DNA from 3 places in the Kitasatospora sp. NPDC057198 genome. Region 1 is predicted to be linked to each of the others. Evidence: predicted binding sites of a transcription regulator. Region 1 holds the regulator's gene; each other region holds the start of a gene.
The links. Region 1 encodes HrcA, which represses chaperone genes, less so after heat shock. Its sites were predicted from a motif close to TTNGCACTCNGNNNNNCNGAGTGCNAA; they were not measured.

Region 2: the regulator HrcA is predicted to act here: its motif matches at 3,672-3,698, upstream of groES (co-chaperone GroES).
Region 3: the regulator HrcA is predicted to act here: its motif matches at 3,858-3,884, upstream of groL (chaperonin GroEL).

What each region holds. Positions count from the first base shown of each region.
Region 1 is NZ_JBHUWH010000123.1:191-7,602, reverse strand. Features, by position in the region: gene ACFUEL_RS16435 (hypothetical protein) at 1-660, shown strand, start outside; gene ACFUEL_RS16430 (DUF3097 domain-containing protein) at 667-1,512, opposite strand; gene ACFUEL_RS16425 (DUF2785 domain-containing protein) at 1,543-2,322, opposite strand; gene ACFUEL_RS16420 (hypothetical protein) at 2,413-3,270, shown strand; gene ACFUEL_RS16415 (hypothetical protein) at 3,328-3,915, opposite strand; gene htpX (zinc metalloprotease HtpX) at 3,952-4,872, opposite strand; gene hrcA (heat-inducible transcriptional repressor HrcA) at 5,172-6,245, shown strand; gene dnaJ (molecular chaperone DnaJ) at 6,339-7,412, shown strand, end outside.
Region 2 is NZ_JBHUWH010000028.1:21,484-28,895, reverse strand. Features, by position in the region: gene ACFUEL_RS05825 (WhiB family transcriptional regulator) at 1-224, shown strand, start outside; gene ACFUEL_RS05820 (LysR family transcriptional regulator) at 313-1,314, opposite strand; gene groL (chaperonin GroEL) at 1,472-3,106, opposite strand; gene groES (co-chaperone GroES) at 3,223-3,528, opposite strand; gene ACFUEL_RS05805 (hypothetical protein) at 3,810-4,151, shown strand; gene ACFUEL_RS05800 (hypothetical protein) at 4,221-4,535, shown strand; gene ACFUEL_RS05795 (methyltransferase domain-containing protein) at 4,559-5,737, shown strand; gene ACFUEL_RS05790 (polysaccharide deacetylase family protein) at 5,713-6,597, opposite strand; gene ACFUEL_RS05785 (hypothetical protein) at 6,668-6,913, opposite strand; gene tsaD (tRNA (adenosine(37)-N6)-threonylcarbamoyltransferase complex transferase subunit TsaD) at 6,925-7,412, opposite strand, start outside.
Region 3 is NZ_JBHUWH010000003.1:42,774-50,185, reverse strand. Features, by position in the region: gene ACFUEL_RS00815 (glucosyl-3-phosphoglycerate synthase) at 5-1,003, opposite strand; SAM riboswitch class I at 1,142-1,269, shown strand; gene thrC (threonine synthase) at 1,287-2,567, shown strand; gene ACFUEL_RS00805 (MoaD/ThiS family protein) at 2,607-2,885, shown strand; gene ACFUEL_RS00800 (cold-shock protein) at 3,467-3,673, shown strand; gene groL (chaperonin GroEL) at 4,005-5,627, shown strand; gene ACFUEL_RS00790 (Uma2 family endonuclease) at 5,802-6,356, shown strand; gene ACFUEL_RS00785 (hypothetical protein) at 6,379-6,738, shown strand; gene ACFUEL_RS00780 (DUF4031 domain-containing protein) at 6,735-7,031, shown strand; gene ACFUEL_RS00775 (DUF5336 domain-containing protein) at 7,038-7,412, opposite strand, start outside.

The DNA.
Region 1 (7,412 bases):
GTCCCTGCTCAGCGCCGCAGTGCGGTGCGCCGCCGCCCGCTGCTCGCCGCCCTCGCGGTCGGCGCGGCGGCCGTCACCACCGCCGTGGTGCTGCCCGCCGTGCTCGGCGGCGAGCACGGCGGCAACGCCGCGTACGCGGTCACCGAGGAGTCCGACGGCACCTTCCTGCTCGAACTGCGCGACCCGGCCGGACTGCCGGACATGGTCGCCGAGTTGCAGGCGCACGGCGTGAAGGCGGCCGGGCTCAAGCGCGTGCAGGGTGCCGCCGACGACTGTCCGGTCGCCCCCGAGCAGCGGTCGCTGGCCCCGGACGCGGTCCGGCCCGCCCACGGCGCCCAGCACAACGGGACGGTGATCGACCCCGCGAAGATCCCGGCCGGCGCGACGGTGCTGCTGCGGTTCTGGGCCTACGACGGCGGACAGTGGATCTTCAACGCCACGGTGACCGACACGGTGCCCGTCTGCCTGCCCGCGCTGCGCGGCACCCAGCTGCGCCAGCAGAGCCCCTCGCCGACCGGTGCCCCGCCGACCGGCGTCGCCCCGGCCGGGGAGGTGACGCCGATCCCGACCGCGCCCGTCCCCTCCGGCACCGGGATCCCGACCCCGTCCGGCAGCCCGGGCGGCTGGAACGCCGAACTGGTCGAACCGTCATGGGACTGAGCGCCGTCAGCCGTCCGCCCCGCCGGGCAGGGTGACGAAGTCGATCAACTCCTCGACCCGTCCCAGCAGTTCCGGCTCCAGGTCCTTCCAGCCGTCGACCGCGGCGAGGATCCGCTTCCAGGCGGCGGGGGTGTCCACCGGCCAGCCCAGCCGGCGGCACACCCCCTCCTTCCAGACCTCGCCGCGCGGCACCTCGGGCCACCCGGCGATGCCCAGGGCGGAGGGTTTGACGGCCTGCCAGACGTCCACGTACGGGTGGCCGACGACCAGCACGTGGTCGCCGGTCACCCGTTCGGCGATCCGGTGCTCCTTGGTGCCGGGCAGCAGGTGGTCGACCAGCACGCCCAGTCGGCGGCCGGGGCCGGGGGCGAAGGCGTCGACGATGGCGGGCAGGTCGTCCACGCCCTCCAGGTACTCCACCACCACGCCCTCGATCCGCAGGTCGTCGCCCCAGACCCGTTCGACCAGCTCGGCGTCGTGCCGGCCCTCGACGTAGATCCGCGACTCGCGGGCCACCCGGGCCCGCGCCCCCGGCACCGCCACCGAACCGGAGGCCGTCCGCCCCGGGCCGCGCGGCGGGGCCGGAGCCGCCGCGGCGGGCCGCACCAGCGTCACCGCCCGTCCCTCCAGCAGGAACCCGCGCGGTACCAGCGGGAACACCCGCTGCTTGCCGAAGCGGTCCTCCAGCGTGACGGTGAACCCCTCGGCCGTCCGCTCGCAGCGCACCACCGCCCCGCAGAACCCGGTGGCCGCCTCCTCCACCACCAGGTCCCGCTCCGCCGCCACCTCCGGGGCGGGCTGCTGCCGCTTCCACGGCGGGGTCAGATCCGGCCCGTACTCCCTGCTCCGCATGGGTGGCAGTCTACGGAAGGAGACGGCCCGTCAGCCGGTCCAGCCCACGTACGGTGCCGCGACCGCCAGCACCCCGGCGATCCGCTCGGCGACGGCCGCGCCGTGCGGCAGTGCCCGCACCTGCGGCGAGCGCCAGGCCGGACGGACGCCGCGCACCGCCGGCAGGTGCACCACCCGCAGGGTGCGCAGGGTGTTGGAGACCTCGGCGGGCACCGGGCCGGGCCGCCCCGCCGCGAAGACGTCGGCCACCGCGTCCAGCCGGCCGACCTCCTGGCGCTCCGTCAGCTCCGACCGGGTCAGGGTCAGGGCGAGCGCGTGGCCGAGGCGGTCGTCCTCCATGGCATCGAAGACGTGGTCGGTCGGGGCGAGCAGCCGGGCCGCGCCGAGCACGGTCAGCGGCTCGGGGTCGACCTCCGGGTGCTGCCCGAACGCGGCGAGCAGGTCGGCGCCATGCGCGACCGCGTGCAGCCAGCCGAGCTCGGGGTGGTGGCCGCGCAGGTCGGTCTCGGCCGGGTACCAGCGGGCGAAGGCGTCCGGCCAGTCGGGCCGCAGGGTGCCGGCCCGCGCCACAGCGGCCAGCACCAGCGGGGCGAACGTCCGGGCCTGGACCTCGGAATCTGTGAAGCGGGCCGCCATCGCGTCGCCGAGCGCCGGCCGGCGCTCCTCCGGCAGCCCGGGTACCCAGCCGGCCAGCCGCGGGTAGGCGCGCTCGTCGCGCTCCACGGGGTCGGGTGAGCGCAACGCCGCGCTGACGGCGGCCAGTTCGGCGTCGGAGGGGGCACGGTCGGGGAGGGAGCTCCAGTCGATCACGGCTGACCACCCCGGGTGCACCGCCCGGCCGGCGGCGTGCGATATTTTCCGGCAGTCGCGGCGGGCGACGCGGCGGGCGGAGGGGAACGGGTGTACGGGCGGCGGCGGTGGTGGTGGACGGCGGTGGTGGCCGTCGCGGTGGTGCTGGGCGCGGCCGTCGGCTACTCGGAGGGCGGCGAGGGGAGCGGTGCCGCCCGGAAGGCCGGTGACGCGGCGGCCACCGGTGACGCGGCGGCCACCAGCGGGACGGCCACGGACGGGACGGTCGGCGGCGGTGGGAAGGCGGGAACGGGCAGTGGCGGGGCCGGCAGCACCGGCGGGCGGGCGCCGCGAGTGCTGCGGGACGGGCTGCTGACCCAGCTGCGGCTGCCGGTCGGCTTCACGCTGAACACCAGCGAGGTGGAGTCGACGACCACCCGGGCGCCCGGCGGCCCGGCCGACCCGAGCCCGGAACCGCTGGCGTCGATCTCCTGTGACGACATCGGGGTCAGCGCCTACGTGACCAGGCACGCCCCGCCGCTGGAGGACGTCGCGGTGGGGCTGCAGCGCTACCCGGCCGACGACGACGCGGAGGACCTGGGCTGGTTCGGCCAGGAGTCGCTGGACCGCTACCCGCCAGGCCGGGCCGCCCAGGTGGTCGCCGAGCTGCGGGCCGCCGCGCTGCGCTGCGCCGGGCCCGTCGCCAGGGGCGACGGGAGCGACCGGATGGAGCGGACCGTCACCGCCGAGCCGCTCGACGGCGGCCCGCTCGGCGAGGGCCTGCTGCTGCGCAGGGCCGATCACTCCGACGCCCTCGACCTCACCTGGGTCGAGCGGACCGCCGTGCTGCCCGCCGGCGACGACGTGCTGCTGATCGTCCAGGAGGTGGTCAGCGAGCAGGAGTCCCCGGACCTGCTGCGGGCCGTCAGCGCGGCCGCGGCCGCCTACCGGAGCGCCCCCGCCGGGTGAGCGTCTCCGCCGGGTGAGTGCCCTCTGCCGGGTGGGGGGCCGGGCGGGGGCGGGGGCTCAGTCCTCGATGCCCGGCGCGCCCCAGACCGGGAACCAGCGCGACAGGTCCGACTCGATCCGCAGGTCGTCGCGGAGCAGGTTCGAGACCTCGATCTCCAGCGGGTTGTTCCGCTTCTCCTGCCCGGCGACCTTGCACATCGGGTAGAAGGTGCCGCGCTTGTACAGGTACACCAGCGCCAGCGAGCGGCCCTCGCCGTCCCGGAAGCCGACCAGCGAGCAGAGCAGTTGCGGCCCGAAGCCGTTCGCCTCCAGTTCGCTGTTGACCGCGTGCAGGTCGTTGACCAGGTCGGGCAGCTCGTCGGGGGTGTGTCGGGCCAGCAGCCAGGAGTACCCGTACGCGTCCCGGGACGCCTCGACCGGGACGCCGCCGCGCCCGGTGTCCGCGTCCAGCAGCGCCCGGACCTGCTGCTGCACCTCGGTGAACGCCGCGCCCTCGACCGCGGCGAAGCACACCGAGCCGAGGCCGGTCGGCTCGAACCCCTTGGCGGCCCGCAGGGTCAGCGCCGCCGACGGGACGCCGAACAGCTGGTCGAGGTCGGGCTTGACCGGCTTGCTCCGGCCGAACAGGGCGTCCAGGAATCCCACGTGCAGCGCTCCTCGTGTCGGGGGGAGGGGGCGGGCTCAGTGCCCGAGTTCCTCGGAGACCTTCCGCAGCTGCGCCAGCCGCTGCTCCAGCGACGGGTGGGTGGCCAGCAGCTGCGAGGCCGTCTCCCGGGCGCTCAGCGCCGGGGCGAAGTAGAAGGCGTTGTACGGCTGGGCCTGCCGCAGGTCCTTGGTCGGGATGGCGGCGATCTGCCCGGTCACCTTGGTCAGTGCCGAGGCCAGTGCCGCGGGCCGGCCGGTCAGCTGGGCGGCGGCCCGGTCGGCGGCCAGCTCGCGGTAGCGGGACAGCAGCCTGGTCAGCAGGAAGCTGATCGCGTACACCACCATCGAGGCCAGCGGGATCAGCACCATCGCGATCGCCGCGTTCTGGTCGTTGCTGTTGCGGTTGCCGCCGCCCATCATGCCGCCGTACAGGGCGATCCTGGTCATCGCGCCGGCCAGCACGCCGAGGAAGCCGGCCACCGTCATCACCGCGACGTCCCGGTGCGCGACGTGCGACAGCTCGTGGGCCAGCACGCCCTCCAGCTCCTCCGGCTCCAGGCGGCGCAGCAGCCCGGTGGTCACGCAGACCACCGCGTTCTGCGGGTTGCGGCCGGTGGCGAAGGCGTTGGGCATGTCGTTGTCGGCGACCGCGACCCGCGGCTTGGGCATGTCGGCCAGCGCGCACAGCCGGTCCACCGCGCCGTGCAGCTGCGGGTACTGCTCGGGGGTGACCCGGTGGGCGCCCATCGCCCGCTCGGTGATCCTGTCGGAGAACCAGAACTGGGCGACGAACAGGCCGCCGGAGATCAGCACCACCAGCGGCCAGGCGCCGCGCAGCAGCACGATCAGCAGACCGGTGAAGCCCACGTAGAGCAGCCCGATCAGGAACATGGTGGTGACCATCCGGCCGGTCAGGCCGCGGTCGGGGGCGAACCTGGAGTGCTGGGAAGCCGACATCGCTGCTCCTCCTCTGCCTCGCGCGGGCCGGGCCCGGCCGCTCGCCCGGCTGCCCCGCTCGCCTTCGATGCTGCCACCGGGCGGGCCCGGGGGCACCATCCGAAACGGTGGGAATTCGGTGGGAACGGGACACGCCCCGGGCGCGTCGCGGGTTCTTCGGACGAGGATCACGCGGGCGCACCGTTCCTGCCGTCAGGCCCTGGCCGTACACTGGCACGTACGGTTCTGGCACTCTGCCCAGCTGAGTGCCAATCCGGAGCGGACACCGGAACAACGGACGACGACGGAGGTGCGTGCCCATGCCGGACGACGGCAAGCCCGACGGCCGACTCATCGACACGCGCCCGTCCGCCCGGCCGCTCGACGAGCGGCGGCTCGCGGTGCTCCGGGCGATCGTCCAGGACTACGTGGGCACCGAGGAGCCGGTCGGCTCCAAGGCCCTGGTGGAGCGGCACAACCTGGGCGTCTCCCCGGCCACCGTCCGCAACGACATGTCCGCGCTGGAGGAGGAGGGGTACATCCACCAGCCGCACACCAGTGCGGGCCGGATCCCCACCGACAAGGGCTACCGGCTGTTCGTCGACCGGCTGGCCGAGGTCAAGCCGATGACCGCCCCGGAGCGCCGGGCGATCCGGCACTTCCTGGAGGGCGCGGTCGACCTGGACGACGTGGTGGCCCGGACGGTGCGGCTGCTCGCCCAGCTGACCCGGCAGGTCGCGGTCGTCCAGTACCCCTCGCTGACCCGCTCCACCGTGCGGCACATCGAACTGGTGTCGCTCACCCCGACCAAGCTGATGCTGGTGCTGATCACCAACACCGGCCGGGTCGAGCAGCGGATGGTCGACTGCCCGGCCCCGGTCGGCGAGGCCCTGCTCGGCGACCTGCGGGCCAGGCTGAACGGCATGGCGGGCGGCTGCCGGCTGCCCGAGGTGCCGACCGTCCTGGAGGACCTGCCGGCCGGCTTCGAGGCCGCCGACCGGCCCGCCGTCAGCACCGTGCTGGCGGTCCTGTTCGAGGCGCTGGCCGAACAGAACGAGGAGCGGATCATGCTGGCGGGCACCGCCAACCTGACCCGCTTCGGCCACGACTTCCCGCTCACCATCCGCCCGGTCCTGGAGGCCCTGGAGGAGCAGGTGGTGCTGTTGCGCCTGCTGGGTGAGACGGCGGACTCCGCGATGACGGTCCGGATCGGCCACGAGATCGCGTACGAGGGGCTCAATTCCACGTCCGTGGTCTCGGTCGGTTACGGTTCGGGCGACCAGAGCGTGGCAAAGCTGGGAGTGATCGGTCCGACCCGGATGGATTACCCGGGCACAATGGGGGCGGTGCGCGCGGTGGCACGGTACGTCGGCCAGATCCTGGCGGAGTCGTAACGGAACGGCGCAGGCGCAGCGGGAAGCGGAACGGCGCAACAAGCAGCGTGCTGTCGCAGGCACTTCTAGAGGCGGAACAAACCGGAGCATTTGGTGGCCACGGACTACTACGCGGTACTCGGCGTCCGACGCGACGCGGGGCAGGACGAGATCAAGAAGGCGTTCCGGCGCCTCGCCCGTGAACTGCACCCGGACGTCAACCCGGACCCGAAGACGCAGGAGCGGTTCAAGGAGATCAACGCCGCCTACGAGGTGCTCTCCGACCCGCAGAAGCGTCAGGTCTACGACCTGGGCGGCGACCCGCTGTCGCCGGGCGGCGGCGGGGGCGGCTTCGGCGCGGGCGCGGCCGGGTTCGGCTTCTCCGACATCATGGACGCCTTCTTCGGCGCCGCCACCGGCCAGCGCGGCCCGCGCTCGCGCACCCGGCGCGGCCAGGACGCCATGATCCGGCTGGAGATCACCCTGGAGGAGGCCGCCTTCGGCACCACCAAGGAACTCCAGGTCGACACCGCCGTCACCTGCACCACCTGCAGTGGCGAGGGCGCAGCCCCCGGCACCTCCGCGCAGACCTGCGACATGTGCCGCGGCAAGGGCGAGGTCTCCCAGGTCACCCGGTCCTTCCTGGGCCAGGTCATGACCTCCCGCCCCTGCCCGCAGTGCCAGGGCTTCGGCACCGTCGTCCCCACCCCCTGCCCCGAGTGCGCGGGCGACGGCCGGGTCCGCGCCCGGCGCACCCTCACCGTCAAGATCCCGGCCGGCGTCGACAACGGCACCCGGATCCAGCTGGCCGGCGAGGGCGAGGTCGGCCCCGGCGGCGGCCCGGCCGGCGACCTGTACGTCGAGATCGCCGAGACCAGCCACCCGACCTTCCAGCGGCGCGGGGACGACCTGCACTGCACCGTCACCATCCCGATGACCGCCGCGTCGCTCGGCACCCAGGTGCCGCTGCAGACCCTCGACGGCCTGGAGGAGGTCGACATCCGGCCCGGCACCCAGTCCGGCCAGTCGATCCCGCTGCACGGCCGCGGCATCACCCACCTGCGCGGCGGCGGCCGGGGCGACCTGATAGTGCACGTCGAGGTGCAGACGCCCACCAAGCTCGACCCGGAGCAGGAGGAACTGCTGCGGCGGCTCGCCATGCTCCGCGGCGAGGAGCGTCCCTCCGGG
Region 2 (7,412 bases), on a different contig from region 1:
AGGGCGAGCGCGGCGCGGCCCGGACCTCCCGCGAGACGAGCGCCAAAGAGGTCTGCATGCGCTGCCCGGTCCGCACCCAGTGCGCGGCCCACGCCCTGGCCGTCCGCGAGCCCTACGGGGTCTGGGGCGGCATGACGGAGGACGAGCGCGAGGAACTGCTCGGCCGCTCCCGCAACCGCCTGGCCGAGGTCCCGCTGGCGATGCCGCAGACCATCCGGCGCTGACCGCCCGCCCCGCCGCGGCCGTCCCCGCCGCAGCGGACCGCGCCGCAGCGCCGCCCGCCCGTCCCAGGCCGGCGCCGCGCCCAGCGGCTCAGCGGGCGGCCGCCGCCGCCGCGAGCTGGTCCAGCATCAGCGCCACCGCCGCGACCCCCTCCAGGTCCGGCAGGGTCAGCGCCACCACCTCCCGCCGGGCCGGCTCCCCCGAGGCCACCCGCACCGGCACCGCCGCCACCCCCGGGTGCCGCACCGACTCCAGCGCCAGCCCCGGCAGCACCGCCACCCCCAGGCCCGCGCCGACCAGGCCCACCACCGCCGGGTAGTCGTCCGTGGCGAACTCGATCGCCGGCGCGAAGCCCGCGTCCGCGCACAGCTCCACCAGGTGCCCCCGGCACTGCGGACAGCCCGCGATCCACTGCTCCCCCGCCAGCTCGGACAGGTCCACCGGCGCGTCCTCGCCCCGCTCCGCCAGCGGGTGCCCCGCCGGGACGAGGCCCACCAGCGGGTCGTCCAGCAGCGGGCGCACCACCAGCTCCGACCAGTCGTTCGCGGCCGCCGTCGCCGCCGCCTCCAGCGCCGCCTCGGCCCGCGCCTCGCGCAGCGTCGCGTGCGGGGACGGCAGGCTCAGCCCGCCCTGCGAGTCCGGGTAGCGGAACGCCAGCGCCACCTCGCACTCCCCGCCGCGCAGCATCGCCAGCGCCTGCGCCGGCTCCGCCTCCACCAGCGAGACCCGCACCCCCGGGTGCGCCGCCCGCACCTGCGCCACCGACCGCGGCACCAGCGTCGAGCTCGCCGTCGGGAACGAGACCAGCCGCACCCGCCCGGCCCGCAGCCCGGCGATCGCCGCGACCTCCTCCTCCGCCGCCGACAGCCCCGCGAGGATCCCGTCCGCGTGCCGCAGCAGCACCCGCCCGGCCTCGCTCAACTGCATCTCCCGCCCCGCCCGCACCACCAGCGGGGTGTCCACCGCCTTCTCCAGCGCCTTCATCTGCTGGCTGACCGCGGGCTGCGTGCACCCCAGCTCGCGCGCCGCGGCGGAGAACGACCCGGTCCGGGCGACGGCGTGCAGGACGCGGAGGTGGCGGGCTTCGATCACGCGGTCAACTGTACGGAACCCGCCGGACGCCCCGCGCACGCGAAAGGGCGCGAGGTCCCGGCGGTCCGGGCCCGCACCACGGGGGTACGGGCCGGTCGCGCAGTTCCTCGCGCCCCTGCTCTCGCCTTCGCCGTCCCAGCGGCTAGCGGCTAGCGCTTCAGTGGCTGTGGCCGTGGCCGCCGTGCGAGTGGCCGTGGCCCGCGGCCTCCTCCTCTTCCTTCTTCTCCACCACGAGGGTCTCGGTGGTGAGCAGCAGGGAGGCGATGGAGGCGGCGTTCTCCAGGGCGGAGCGGGTGACCTTGACCGGGTCGATGACGCCGGCCTTGACCAGGTCGCCGTACTCGCCGGTGGCGGCGTTGTAGCCCTGGCCGGCGTCCAGCTCGGCGACCTTGGAGGTGATGACGTAGCCCTCGAGGCCGGCGTTCTGGGCGATCCAGCGCAGCGGCTCGGCGAGCGCCTTGCGGACGACGGCGACACCGGTGGCCTCGTCGCCGGACAGGCCGAGGCCGTCCGCCAGGACCTTCGCGGCGTGGACGAGCGAGGCGCCGCCGCCGGCGACGATGCCCTCCTCGACCGCGGCGCGGGTCGCCGAGATGGCGTCCTCCAGGCGGTGCTTGCGCTCCTTGAGCTCGACCTCGGTGGCCGCGCCGACCTTGATCACGCAGACGCCGCCGGCCAGCTTGGCGAGGCGCTCCTGGAGCTTCTCGCGGTCCCAGTCGGAGTCGGTGTTGGCGATCTCGGCCTTGATCTGGGCGACCCGGCCGGCGACCTCGGAGGAGTCGCCGGCGCCGTCGACGACGATGGTCTCGTCCTTGGTGACGGTGATCCGGCGGGCGGTGCCGAGCACGTCCAGGCCGACCTGGTCGAGCTTGAGGCCGACCTCCTCGGAGACGACCTGGCCGCCGGTGAGGGTGGCGATGTCGCCGAGGATGGCCTTGCGGCGGTCGCCGAAGCCGGGGGCCTTGACCGCGACCGCGTTGAAGGTGCCGCGGATCTTGTTGACCACCAGGGTGGAGAGGGCCTCGCCGTCGACGTCCTCGGCGATGATCAGCAGCGGGCGGGAGCCGCCGGCCTGCAGGACCTTCTCCAGCAGCGGCAGGAGCTCCTGGATGGAGGAGATCTTGCCCTGGTTGATCAGGACGTACGGGTCCTCCAGGACGGCTTCCTGGCGCTCCGCGTCGGTGACGAAGTACGGCGACAGGTAGCCCTTGTCGAACTGCATGCCCTCGGTGAACTCGAGCTCGACGCCGAAGGTGTTGGACTCCTCGACGGTGATCACACCGTCCTTGCCGACCTTGTCGATCGCCTCGGCGATCAGCTCGCCGACCTGGGTGTCCTGGGCGGAGAGGGAGGCGACGGCGGCGATGTCGTCCTTGCCCTCGATCTCGCGGGCCACCGAGAGCAGGTGCTCGGAGACGGCGGCGACGGCCTTGTCGATGCCCTTCTTCAGGGCGGCCGGGCCGGCGCCGGCGGCGACGTTGCGCAGGCCCTCGTTGACCAGGGCCTGGGCGAGCACGGTGGCGGTGGTGGTGCCGTCGCCCGCGACGTCGTTGGTCTTGGTGGCGACCTCCTTGACCAGCTGCGCGCCGAGGTTCTCGTACGGGTCGTCGAGCTCGACCTCGCGGGCGATGGTCACACCGTCGTTGGTGATGGTGGGGGCGCCGAACTTCTTGTCGATGACGACGTTGCGGCCCTTGGGGCCGATGGTCACCTTGACGGTGTCGGCCAGCTTGTTGACACCGCGCTCCAGCGAGCGGCGGGCGTCCTCGTCGAACTGCAGGGTCTTCGCCATGGTCCCGTTTCCTCAGGGGTAGGTCTGCGTGCGTGGAGCAACAACCGCGCCCCGGGCCCCTGTCAGTGCTGACACGGTTCCGGGGCGGGGCTGGGACGTCTTACTGCGCGGACGTCTTACTTCTCGATGATCGCGAGGACGTCGCGGGCCGAGAGGACGAGGTACTCCTCGCCCTGGTACTTCACCTCGGTGCCGCCGTACTTCGAGTACAGGACGATGTCACCGACGGCGACGTCGAGCGGCAGACGCTGGCCGTCCTCGAAGCGGCCCGGGCCGACGGCCAGGACGACGCCCTCCTGGGGCTTCTCCTTGGCGGTGTCCGGGATCACCAGGCCGGAGGCGGTGGTGGTCTCGGCGTCGAGCGGCTGGACCACGATGCGGTCCTCGAGCGGCTTGATGGCAACCTTGCTGCTGGTGGTCACGTCCGAGCTCCCCTTCGGAGATTACGGGGTTGTCTAACAGGTAGGTGGCGAAGTCTGCGCGGCCGCCGTCGCGGGGGTCGGACACGCTTCATCGCGTTAGCACTCTCCCTGGGGGGAGTGCCAGAGACGACCTTAGGACGCCGTTAGCACTCAGTCAACCAGAGTGCCAACGACGTCGTGTCGGGTTTCCCGCTCCGCTCCCCCGGAACGGGTACCGGCGCCGGGCGGGGATGAGTGCCGGTACTCAGGCGGCGCACCGGCGGCCCGGCCAGCATGGGCCCATGACGACGATCCGACGCCCGGCCGACCGCGACGCGGTGCGGACGCTGCAACTGCTGGCGGCCGGGGTGCCGCTGCTGATCACGCTGCCGCACCTGCTGTACGCGACGGAGTTCAGCTACGCGTGGGCGACCGACTGCCCCGAGAGCTTCGGCGCGGTGGGGCAGGTGCTGGGGCTGCTGGCGCTGGCGCTCACCGCCTCGGCCCTGCTGACGGGCCTGTGCCTGCCGGTGGCCGGCGCGCTGGTGACGCGCCGCCAGGGGCTGCGGATCGCGCCGTTCGTGCTGCTGGCGGGCACGCCGGTGACCCTCCTGGCGACGTTCGCGCCGCTGCTCCGGAACTGAGCACCGCCCCGGGCGCGGACGGGTACCGCTACTCAGGCGGCGCGCGAACCGCCCTGCCAGGGTGGGCCCATGGCGAAGATCCGACCGTCCACGGGGCGGGACGCACTGTTCTCGGCGGGCCTGGTGGCACTGGAGGTGCCGCTGCTGTGCCTGGCGGTGTACGCGGCGATGGGGGCGGTGTTCGCCCAGGCCGCGGCGTCGGAGCGCGGGGGCGGCGCGGGCGGGGCGCTGGTGCTGTGCGGCGTGCTGGCCGCGGTGGGGCTCGGGGTGCCGCTGGCGGCGCTGGTGGCCACCGCCCGCCGGGGCTACCGGATCGCACCGCTCGCGCTCGGGCTGGCGGGCCCGGTGCTGACCGCGGTGGGGCTCGGGGTGCTCCGGCCCTGACCGGAAGCGGCGACAATGGCCCGGTGGAGATCGAGTCGTTCCGGGCGCTGCTGACCGAGCAGGGGCAGGCGCTGCTGGCCGAGTTGCGGGGTTTCACGGCGGCCGGGGAGCTGGCGCTGGCGACCAGGCTGCGGCGGGAGTACCCGGCGGAGCTGGTGCGGGCGGCGTTCGAGCAGGCCCGGCTGCGGCAGCGGGCGGAGGCGAAGTTCGGGGCGGACGCCGCCGCGATGTACTTCACCCAGCACGGGGTGGAGCAGGCCACCCGCCGTTCGGTGGCCGAGTGGCGGGCGGGCCGGTTCGCGGCGCTGGGGGTGCGGCGGCTGGCCGACCTGTGCTGCGGGATCGGCGGGGACGCGGTCGCGCTGGCCCGGGCCGGGATCGCGGTGCTGGCGGTCGACCGGGACGAGCTGACCTGCGAGGTGGCGCGGGCGAACGCGGCGGCGCTGGGCGTGGCCGACCTGGTGGAGGTCCGCCGGGCGGACGTCGCGGACGTGGACACCGCGGGCTTCGACGCGGTGTTCACCGACCCGGCGCGGCGCACCTCGCGCGGCCGGGTGTTCGACCCCGAGGCGTACTCGCCGCCGCTGTCCTGGGCGGTGCAGGCGGCCCGCGGCGCCCGGTTCGGCGCGCTGAAGGTGGCGCCGGGCATCCCGCACGAGCTGGTGCCGGAGGGCGCCGAGGCGGAGTGGGTGTCGGACCGGGGCGAGGTGAAGGAGGCGGTGCTGTGGTTCGGCACGGCCGCCGCCGAGCCGTACCGGGCGACGCTGCTGCCGGGCCCGCACTCGCTGTCCGGCGGCGCGCTGCCGCCCCCGCCGGTGGGCCCGGTGGGGCGCTACCTGTACGAGCCGGACGGCGCGGTGATCCGCGGCCGGATGGTGGCGGAGGTGGTGGCGACGGTGCGCGGGCGGCTGATCGACCCGATGATCGCCTACGTCACCTCGGACGAGCTGCGGCCGACGCCGTACGCGCAGGCGTACGAGCTGACCGACGTGCTGCCGTTCCAGGTGAAGCGGTTGAAGGCGCTGGTGAAGGAGCGCCGGATCGGCACCGTGGTGATCAAGAAGCGCGGGGCGTCGGTCGTCCCGGAGGAGCTGCGGCGGCAGTTGAAGCCGGCCGGGCCGAACGCGGTGACGGTGATCGTGGCCCGCACCGCGGCCGGCCCGGTGATGATGCTGGGTCAGCCGGTGGGCCCTGCCACGTAGTCGTCGAGGCGGGCGACGGAGAAGCCCTGCTCCTGGATCCGGTTGAGCAGTTCGGCGAACATCCGGGTCATGGTCTCGCCCTTGAGCTCGGACGGGCCGCGGAAGTGGGCCAGGATGATGTCCCCGTTGCGGAGCTTCTTGTCGGCGGCCTGGTACTGCATGTCGTGGATCTGCATGGACTCGCGCCAGAGCACGACGGCGCGCGGCCCGCACTCCTGGACGGCGGTGTTCAGCGCGGCGGTGTTGGCGCCGTCGCCGTAGGGCGGGCGGAACAGGTACGGGGCGGTGCCGTACTGCTCGGTGAGGGCCGCCTGGTCGTCGCAGATCTGCGCCTTCTGCTGGGCGGCGGGGAGCTTGCTCATCACCGGGTGGCTGACGGTGTGGTTCTGGATGCTGTTGCCGAGCGCCTGGAGCGGCTTGAAGTAGGCGTAGTCGTTCTTGACGATGTCCTTGGTCAGGAACATCGTGATCGGCACCTTCAGCTCGGTGAGCATCGCGACGAACTCCGGGTCCTTCTCGGCCCCGTCGTCGATGGTGATGAACACGACCTTGTCGCCGGTCGGGACGTCGCTGAACACCGGTACCGGGCCGGACTTGGTGAGCTTGACCGGCCGGTCGGCCGGCGGGGCGGGCGCCTTCGGCAGCGGCTTGACGCCCCACTTCGCCCAGGTGGCCTCGCCGACCGCGTCCTGCGCGGGCGCCGAGGGGGCGCCGGAGGCGGAGGCGGCCGGGGAGGCGGCGGCGACCGGCGCGGCCGGGACGGCCGGGGGGTCGGCGGGCCCGGAGCCGCTGCTGCACCCGCTGGCGGCCAGCAGCACCGCGAGGGCGCCCGCCCCGTACCCGACCCGTACCCGCTGCATCACCGATGTCCCCCGCTCGCCCTCGACACGCGTGTCGATAATAGGACGATCGGATCGGACTGCTCGGTTGCTACCCCGCGTCCGTGCGGGTGAAGGTCCAGTGGTGCACCGGGCGGGCCAGCAGGTGCGCGGGGGGCTCCGGCACCGGCGCCGGCCCGCCCGCCCACAGCGCGATCAGCAGCACCCGGTCGCCCGGGGCGGTGAACAGCTCCACCCGCTCCAGACCGGCCGCGCCGCGCACCGCGGGCAGTGCGAACTCCCGCGCCCAGGCGTGCAGTTCGGCGCCCAGGCCGTCGGCGGCCCGAGCCTCCCACATCGCCGCCAGGGTCACTTCAGCGCCTCGTGCGCGTGCGCGTGGAAGCTGCCGTGCTCGCCCGGCACGTGGGTCTCGGTGACCGGCAGCGAGGAGTCCGCCGACAGGTCGAAGGAGGACGGCGTGCGGTTCCGCCAGACCATCTCGGCGCCGAGCGCCGCCACCATCGCGCCGTTGTCGGTGCACAGGCCCGGCCGCGGCACCCGCAGCACGATGCCCGCCCGGTCGCAGCGCTGCTGCGCCATCTCGCGCAGCCGCGAGTTGGCCGCCACGCCGCCGCCGATCATCAGGTGGTCGACGCCGTTGTCCCTGCACGCCCGCACCGCCTTGCGGGTCAGCACGTCGGTGACCGCCTCCTGGAAGGACGCCGCGACGTCCGCCACCGGCACCGGCTCGCCGGCCCGCCGCCTGGCCTCCACCCAGCGCGCCACGGCGGTCTTCAGGCCGGAGAACGAGAAGTCGTAGGCGGGGTCGCCGGCGTTGTTCAGGCCGCGCGGGAAGG
Region 3 (7,412 bases), on a different contig from region 1:
CGGCTCAGCGGTCGCGGTACTCGGGGACGGTGGCCATCGGCGGCCGCTCGGTGGCGGGGACGGGGTGGGTGCGGGGGGCGAAGCCGTCGGGGGTGCGGGTGTACTGGGTGAGCAGCGGGCGGACCAGGTCCGGGTCGGCCTTGAGGCGGTGGGTGCGGTCCAGGCGCTCCAGGGCGGTGCGGTAGATGGTGGCGGCCATCCGGCCCAGGGCCTGGCCGTCCTGGTGCCGGTGGTGCCGGACGCCGACGTCGACCTGGGCCAGCGCGTCCAGCCCGGCCAGTTCCAGGGCGTCCACCAGCAGGCCGAGCTCGACGCCGTAGCCGGTCGGGAAGGGCAGCCGTTCCAGCAGGGAGCGGCGGGCCGCGTACTCGCCGCCGAGGGGCTGGACGAAGCCCGCGAGCTGCGGCCAGTGCAGGCTGAGCAGCGGGCGGGCGACCAGTTCGGTGACCCGGCCGCCGCCGGCCGGGACGACGGCGCCCCCGTCCTCGAAGGGGCGGTCGTACATGGCCTTGACCAGGTGCAGGTCCGGGTCGGTGAGCAGCGGGCCGATGATGCCGGAGACGAAGGCCGGGTCGAACTCGCGCAGGTCGGCGTCGACGAAGCAGACGATCGCGCCGCTGGTGGCGAGCAGCGAGCGCCACAGCACCTCGCCCTTGCCGGGTTCGGCGGGCAGCCGGGGCAGGATCGCGTCCCGGTGCACCACCTGGGCGCCGGCGGCGGCCGCGGCGGCGGCGGTGCCGTCCCGCGAGCCGGAGTCGACCACCACCAGCTCGTCCACCAGCGGGACGCGTTCGACCAGCTCGGTGCGGATCGCGGCGACGATCTCGCCGACGGTGGACTCCTCGTCCAGGGCGGGCAGCACCACGCTGACGGTGCCGGCCGCCCCGGCGGCGCGCTTGGCGGCCAGCAGCAGGTCGAGCGGCCGGTCGGCGGCCGTCCACGAGCGGCGGCGGAGCCAGTCGGCCACCTCCGGCAGTACCCCGGGCTCGGGCTGCTCCGGCAAGTCTCGCTCCCTGTCTCGGTTCGTCTCGGGTGTCGGACGCGGGGGCCGGTCCGCGCCGGCCTTCGGATACAGTCTTCGTATTGCGACCGTGCCTTCGCACGCGGGGGTCGCTCGCAGCGTACGACCACAACTTCACAGAGCTCATCCAGAGGGACTGAGGGAACGGCCCGTTGAAGTCCCGGCAACCCTCCCGCGCGGCCAGCAGGCCCGGCGGGACAGGTGCCAATTCCGTCCCGGACGCGACCGCGATCCGGGGAAGATGAGGAGAAAGGGCCTCGCCACCATGGCTGTTGACACCGCCGCATCCACCGCCGTCGACCTCGGTCCCGCGACCGCGCTGTCCTGTCGCGAGTGCGGTGCGCGCTCCCCGCTCGGCCCGGACTTCGCCTGTCTCGAGTGCTTCGGCCCGCTGGAGATCGCCTACGACTACGCGGGCTACGACGCGGAGGAGCTGCGCAAGCGGATCGAGGCCGGCCCGGCGTCGATCTGGCGCTACGCCCCGCTGCTGCCCGTCCCGGCCGACGTGGCCGGCAAGCCGAACCTGAACCCGGGCTGGACCCCGCTGGTCAAGGCCGACAACCTGGGCCGCGAGCTGGGCTTCACCGGCCCGCTGTACGTCAAGGACGACTCGGGCAACCCGACCCACTCCTTCAAGGACCGGGTGGTGGCCTGCGCGATCGAGGCCGCCCGCGCCTTCCGGTTCACCACCCTCTCCTGCTCCTCCACCGGCAACCTGGCCGGCGCGGTGGGCGCCGCGGCCGCCCGGGCCGGCTTCAAGTCCTGCGTGTTCATCCCGCACGACCTGGAGCAGGGCAAGGTCGTGATGGCCGGGGTGTACGGCGGCGAGCTGGTCGGCATCGACGGCAACTACGACGACGTGAACCGCTTCTGCTCCGAGCTGATCGGCGACCCGGCCGGCGAGGGCTGGGGCTTCGTGAACGTCAACCTGCGCCCGTACTACGGCGAGGGCTCCAAGACCCTGGCGTTCGAGATCTGCGAGCAGCTCGGCTGGCGGCTGCCCGACCAGATCGTCATCCCGATCGCCTCCGGCTCCCAGCTCACCAAGATCGACAAGGGCCTGCAGGAGCTGATCAAGCTCGGCCTGGTCGAGGACAAGCCGTACCGGATCTTCGGCGCCCAGGCCGAGGGCTGCTCCCCGGTCTCCGCCGCCTTCAAGGCCGGCCGCGACGTGATCAAGCCGGTCAAGCCGGACACCATCGCGAAGTCGCTGGCGATCGGAAACCCGGCCGACGGCCCGTACGTGCTGGACATCGCCCGCCGCACCGGCGGCGCGGTCGAGGACGTCACCGACGCCGAGGTGGTCGAGGCGATCAAGCTGCTCGCCCGCACCGAGGGCATCTTTGCCGAGACCGCGGGCGGCGTCACCGTCGGCGTGCTGAAGAAGCTGGTCGAGACCGGCCAGTTGGACCCGTCCAAGGAGACCGTCGCGATCAACACCGGCGACGGCCTCAAGACCCTCGACGCGGTCGCCGACGCCGGCATGGCCGCCGTGATCCGCCCGACGCTGGAGTCCTTCCGCGCCGCCGGCCTCGCCACCGCCTGACCCCCAGCCGTAGGACACCCCACGCCCCGAGGAGCCCGCATGAGCGCCACCGTCCGCATCCCGACCATCCTGCGCACCTACACCGGCGGCGCCGCCGAGGTGACCGCCGAGGGCGCCACCCTGTCCGCCGTCATCGCGGACCTGGAGGCGAACCACACCGGCATCGCCGCCCGGCTGCTGGACGACACCGGCAAGCTGCGCCGCTTCGTCAACGTGTACGTGAACGACGACGACGTGCGCTTCGCCGACGGCCTGGAGACCGAGATCAAGGACGGCGCCTCGGTGTCGATCATTCCGGCGGTGGCCGGCGGCTGCTGACCGCCCCGCATTCCCGCGGCCGCCGTTTGGTTCGGAATTCAATTTTCCGGGCCGGACGGCGGCCTCGTGCATACCCGGACCCAATGCCCCGCACACCTGCGGCTTTCCCGCCGGGCGGGGTGCCGCAATTCCGCCGGCGGCCGGGGAGTAGAGTTCCGGTTGCGGCCGTTCCCCTCCCCGGCCCGGTTCAATCCTCGCTTTCCGCACCGCGCCCCGCCCGTGCAGGACCCCGTTCCGTCCCGCGCGCCGAGACAGGCGCCGGACAGCTCGTCGCCCGCCGCCGCTCGCGGCCGCCTGTTCTGTCAGGCCGCCGTCAGAATTGTCGCGGCGTTTTGCGGTATCCCGTCCGTTATGTCCGGTGGCAATTGTCGGGCGGTGCGCCTTTCGCCCCGTCATATCCCTTTGCCGGCCCGGACTTTCCCCGGAAATTGGGCCTGTTGCACAGGGCGCATATCCGGATACATTCAGCCGCGACAGAGGCTGCGCCGTACGGGGGGGAGTCCCCAGGCCGGCCTTCCAGACCTCCGGGTCCGCGTCCCGCGGATCTCTGAAGGGCCAGCACAGCACAAGGGGAGTTCGGAATGGCTCAGGGCACCGTCAAGTGGTTCAACGCCGAGAAGGGCTACGGCTTCATCGCGGTCGACGGTGGAGCGGACGTGTTCGTCCACTACAGCGCGATCCAGATGGACGGCTACCGCACCCTGGAAGAGGGCCAGCGGGTCGAGTTCGAGATCTCGCAGGGTCAGAAGGGTCCGCAGGCCGACATGGTCCGCGCCGCCGGCGCCTGAGGCACCGGCTGACCGCACGACCGTGCACAGGCGCACGGGCGAGGCCCGCCCCCGACGCGACGGCGTCCGGGGCGGGCCCGTCGGCTTTTCCGGGCGTTTCCCGGTGCCCCGCGGGCGCCCCGCCGGGGCCCGGCGGACCCCCAATGGGCTTGCACTCGCCACCCGAGAGTGCTAATCATTGGCGTTAGCACTCACAGTGTGAGAGTGACAAACGGACCGGGCCGGTGAGGCCCCGGAGGCGGTAGGGGAAGGGACCCCCGCTCTCCTGGGCCGTCCGTCGCGGGCACCCCTTGGTCCGAGCAGTCGACCGTGTCCCGGAGGACCACTTCTGATGGCCAAGATCATCGCCTTTGACGAGGAAGCCCGCCGCGGCCTTGAGCGTGGCATGAACCAGCTTGCCGACGCCGTGAAGGTCACGCTCGGCCCCAAGGGTCGCAACGTCGTCCTGGAGAAGAAGTGGGGCGCCCCCACGATCACCAACGACGGTGTCTCCATCGCCAAGGAGATCGAGCTCGAGGACCCGTACGAGAAGATCGGCGCCGAGCTGGTCAAGGAGGTCGCCAAGAAGACCGACGACGTCGCGGGTGACGGCACCACCACCGCCACCGTGCTCGCCCAGGCGCTCGTCCGCGAGGGTCTGCGCAACGTCGCCGCCGGCGCCAACCCGATGGCCCTCAAGCGCGGCATCGAGAAGGCCGTCGCCGCCGTCTCCGACCAGCTGCTGGCCCAGGCCAAGGACGTGGAGACCAAGGAGCAGATCGCCTCCACCGCCTCCATCTCGGCCGCCGACACCCAGATCGGCGAGCTCATCGCCGAGGCCATGGACAAGGTCGGCAAGGAAGGCGTCATCACCGTCGAGGAGAGCAACACCTTCGGCCTGGAGCTCGAGCTCACCGAGGGCATGCGCTTCGACAAGGGCTACATCTCCGCCTACTTCGCCACCGACCTGGAGCGCATGGAGGCGAGCTTCGAGGACCCGTACATCCTCATCGCCAACTCCAAGATCTCCTCGGTCAAGGATCTCCTCCCGCTGCTGGAGAAGGTCATGCAGAGCGGCAAGCCGCTCGTCATCATCGCCGAGGACGTCGAGGGCGAGGCCCTGTCGACCCTGGTCGTGAACAAGATCCGCGGCACCTTCAAGTCCGTCGCCGTCAAGGCCCCGGGCTTCGGCGACCGCCGCAAGGCCATGCTCGGCGACATCGCCATCCTGACCGGCGGCACCGTGATCTCCGAGGAGGTCGGCCTCAAGCTCGAGAACGCCGGCGTCGACCTGCTGGGCACCGCCCGCAAGGTCGTCATCACCAAGGACGAGACCACCATCGTCGACGGCGGCGGCGACAGCGACCAGGTCGCCGGCCGGGTCAACCAGATCCGCGCCGAGATCGAGAACTCCGACTCGGACTACGACCGCGAGAAGCTCCAGGAGCGCCTCGCCAAGCTGGCCGGCGGCGTGGCCGTCATCAAGGCCGGCGCGGCCACCGAGGTCGAGCTCAAGGAGCGCAAGCACCGCATCGAGGACGCGGTGCGCAACGCCAAGGCCGCCGTCGAGGAGGGCATCGTCGCCGGTGGCGGCGTCGCCCTGCTGCAGGCCGGTGTCGCGTTCGACAAGCTGGAGCTGGAGGGCGACGAGGCCACCGGTGCCAACATCGTCCGCGTGGCCCTGGAGGCCCCGATCAAGCAGATCGCGACCAACGCCGGCCTCGAGGGCGGCGTCGTGGTCGAGAAGGTCCGCAACCTGCCCGCCGGCCACGGCCTGAACGCCGCGACCAACGAGTACGTCGACCTGGTCGCCTCCGGCATCATCGACCCGGCCAAGGTCACCCGCTCCGCCCTGCAGAACGCCGCCTCCATCGCGGCGCTGTTCCTCACCACCGAGGCCGTCATCGCCGACAAGCCGGAGAAGGCCGCCGCGGCCGCCGGCGGCGGCATGCCGGGCGGTGACATGGACTTCTGATCCGCCCGCCGGTCTCCACCGGCCCGGATCGGTCAGTCTCACGCCGTGAGGGCGGTCTCCTTCGGGAGGCCGCCCTCGCGGCGTTCTCGCCGGGGTCACCCCTTCGTGGGACGTCGCACCCGCAGTGGGTCGGAACGTCGGCGCAGGTCCGTACCGTGAGCGGCGGGAGGAACGGTGACGGAGCGCGATCACGACTGGGACTACCTGCTGGACGCACGGTGGACGCTCGACGTCCCCGAGGGCTGGCGCGCCGAGATCATGGACGAGATGGTCCTCCTGGCGCCGCCGCCCGATGCGAGGCACTTTCTCCTTGCCGGGGCGGTGCACGAGGCACTGGCGCGGCGGCTGCCGGGCGAGGCGTACCTCCACCGGTGGCCGAGCGTGGGTCTCCCGCTGCTGGGGGAGCTGTACGTTCCGACGCTGGCGGTGGCGGCGTCCTCGGCGGAAGGGCAGAGGGACGCGTCGGACGTCCTGCTGGCGGTCGAGATCACCTCGCGCAGCACGGCCCGGCAGGACCGGACGAAGAAGCTCCGGGGCTATGCGCACGCGCCCGTCCCGCTGTACCTGCTGATCGACCGTTTCGACCGGCCGGGGCCGACGGTGACGCTCTACTCGGAGCCGTCCGACGGGGCCTACGGGCAGAGCGTGCGGGTGCCGTTCGGGAAGCCGGTCGAGCTGCCGGAGCCGTTCGGGACCACCCTGGACACCACGGGCTTCCCGCTGCCGTAGCCGGGTGCGGGACAATGGGCGGATGGCCAGTTCCGACATCGAAGCCGCCCTGCACAGTGCGCGGGCGCTGATCCTCGCCGACCTCACCGCCCGGGACGTCGCCGACGCGGCGATCGTCTCATTGGTGGAGGACGCCGTCACCCACCGCCGCTGGTGGCTCGAACAGTGGCCCGCCGGGTGCGAGTTCGTGCTCGGGCTGGTGGCCCAGGACGTCCAGGACGCGCTGCTGGAGTCGTACGGGCGCTGGCCGCTGTGCACCGCCTGCGCGGAGGAGGAGGACGACCCGCACGCGCTGGGGGTCGAGCCGGAGCTGGGGCCGGACCCGCACTGGGTGTGCGGCAAGCGCGGGGTCGTGGTCGCGCCGGTCGGCGGGCTCGCGTGATCCTGATCGACCCCCCGAACTGGCCGGGGCACGGCAAGTGGTGGTCGCACCTGGTCAGTGACGTGTCGCCGGCGGAGCTGCACGCCTTCGCGGCGGAGCTGGGTGCTCCCGCCAGGGGGTTCGACCGCGACCTCCCCCAGCCCCTAGGGGGGCTGGGAGGTGCCCCCCTCGACATTCCGGCGGCCTGGTACGAGAAGGCGATCGCGCTGGGCGCGGTGCCGGTCGGCAGCAGGGAGCTGGTGGCCCGGCTGACGGCGGCGGGGCTGCGGGTGCGCAAGGTGCGGGCGGGGTAGCGGAGTTCAGCCGTCCCCGTCGGTCTTCTCGGGTGTCGTGGGGGCTGTGGGCGGCGCGGGTGCCGTGGGTGCCGCGGGTGCCGCGGGCCCGGGGTGGGCGGTGAAGGTGATCCGGCCCATGCCGAGCAGCGCGGCCGCGGCGGCGGCCAGCAGTTGGAGCAGCCCGAACACCAGGTAGAGGATCTCGCCGGTGGCCAGGCCGCTGGGGTGGTCGGAGGCGATCAGGGAGAGCAGGAACGGGACGACGGCCGCCGCGGTGAACAGCAGCGGCCAGCTGCGGTCGCTGCGGTGGTGCGGGAACAGCGCCCGGACGGCGGCCAGGCCGCCGAGGAACAGCAGGGCGGGGAGCCAGGCGTAGGCGCCGCGGCTGTCGTAGTAGGA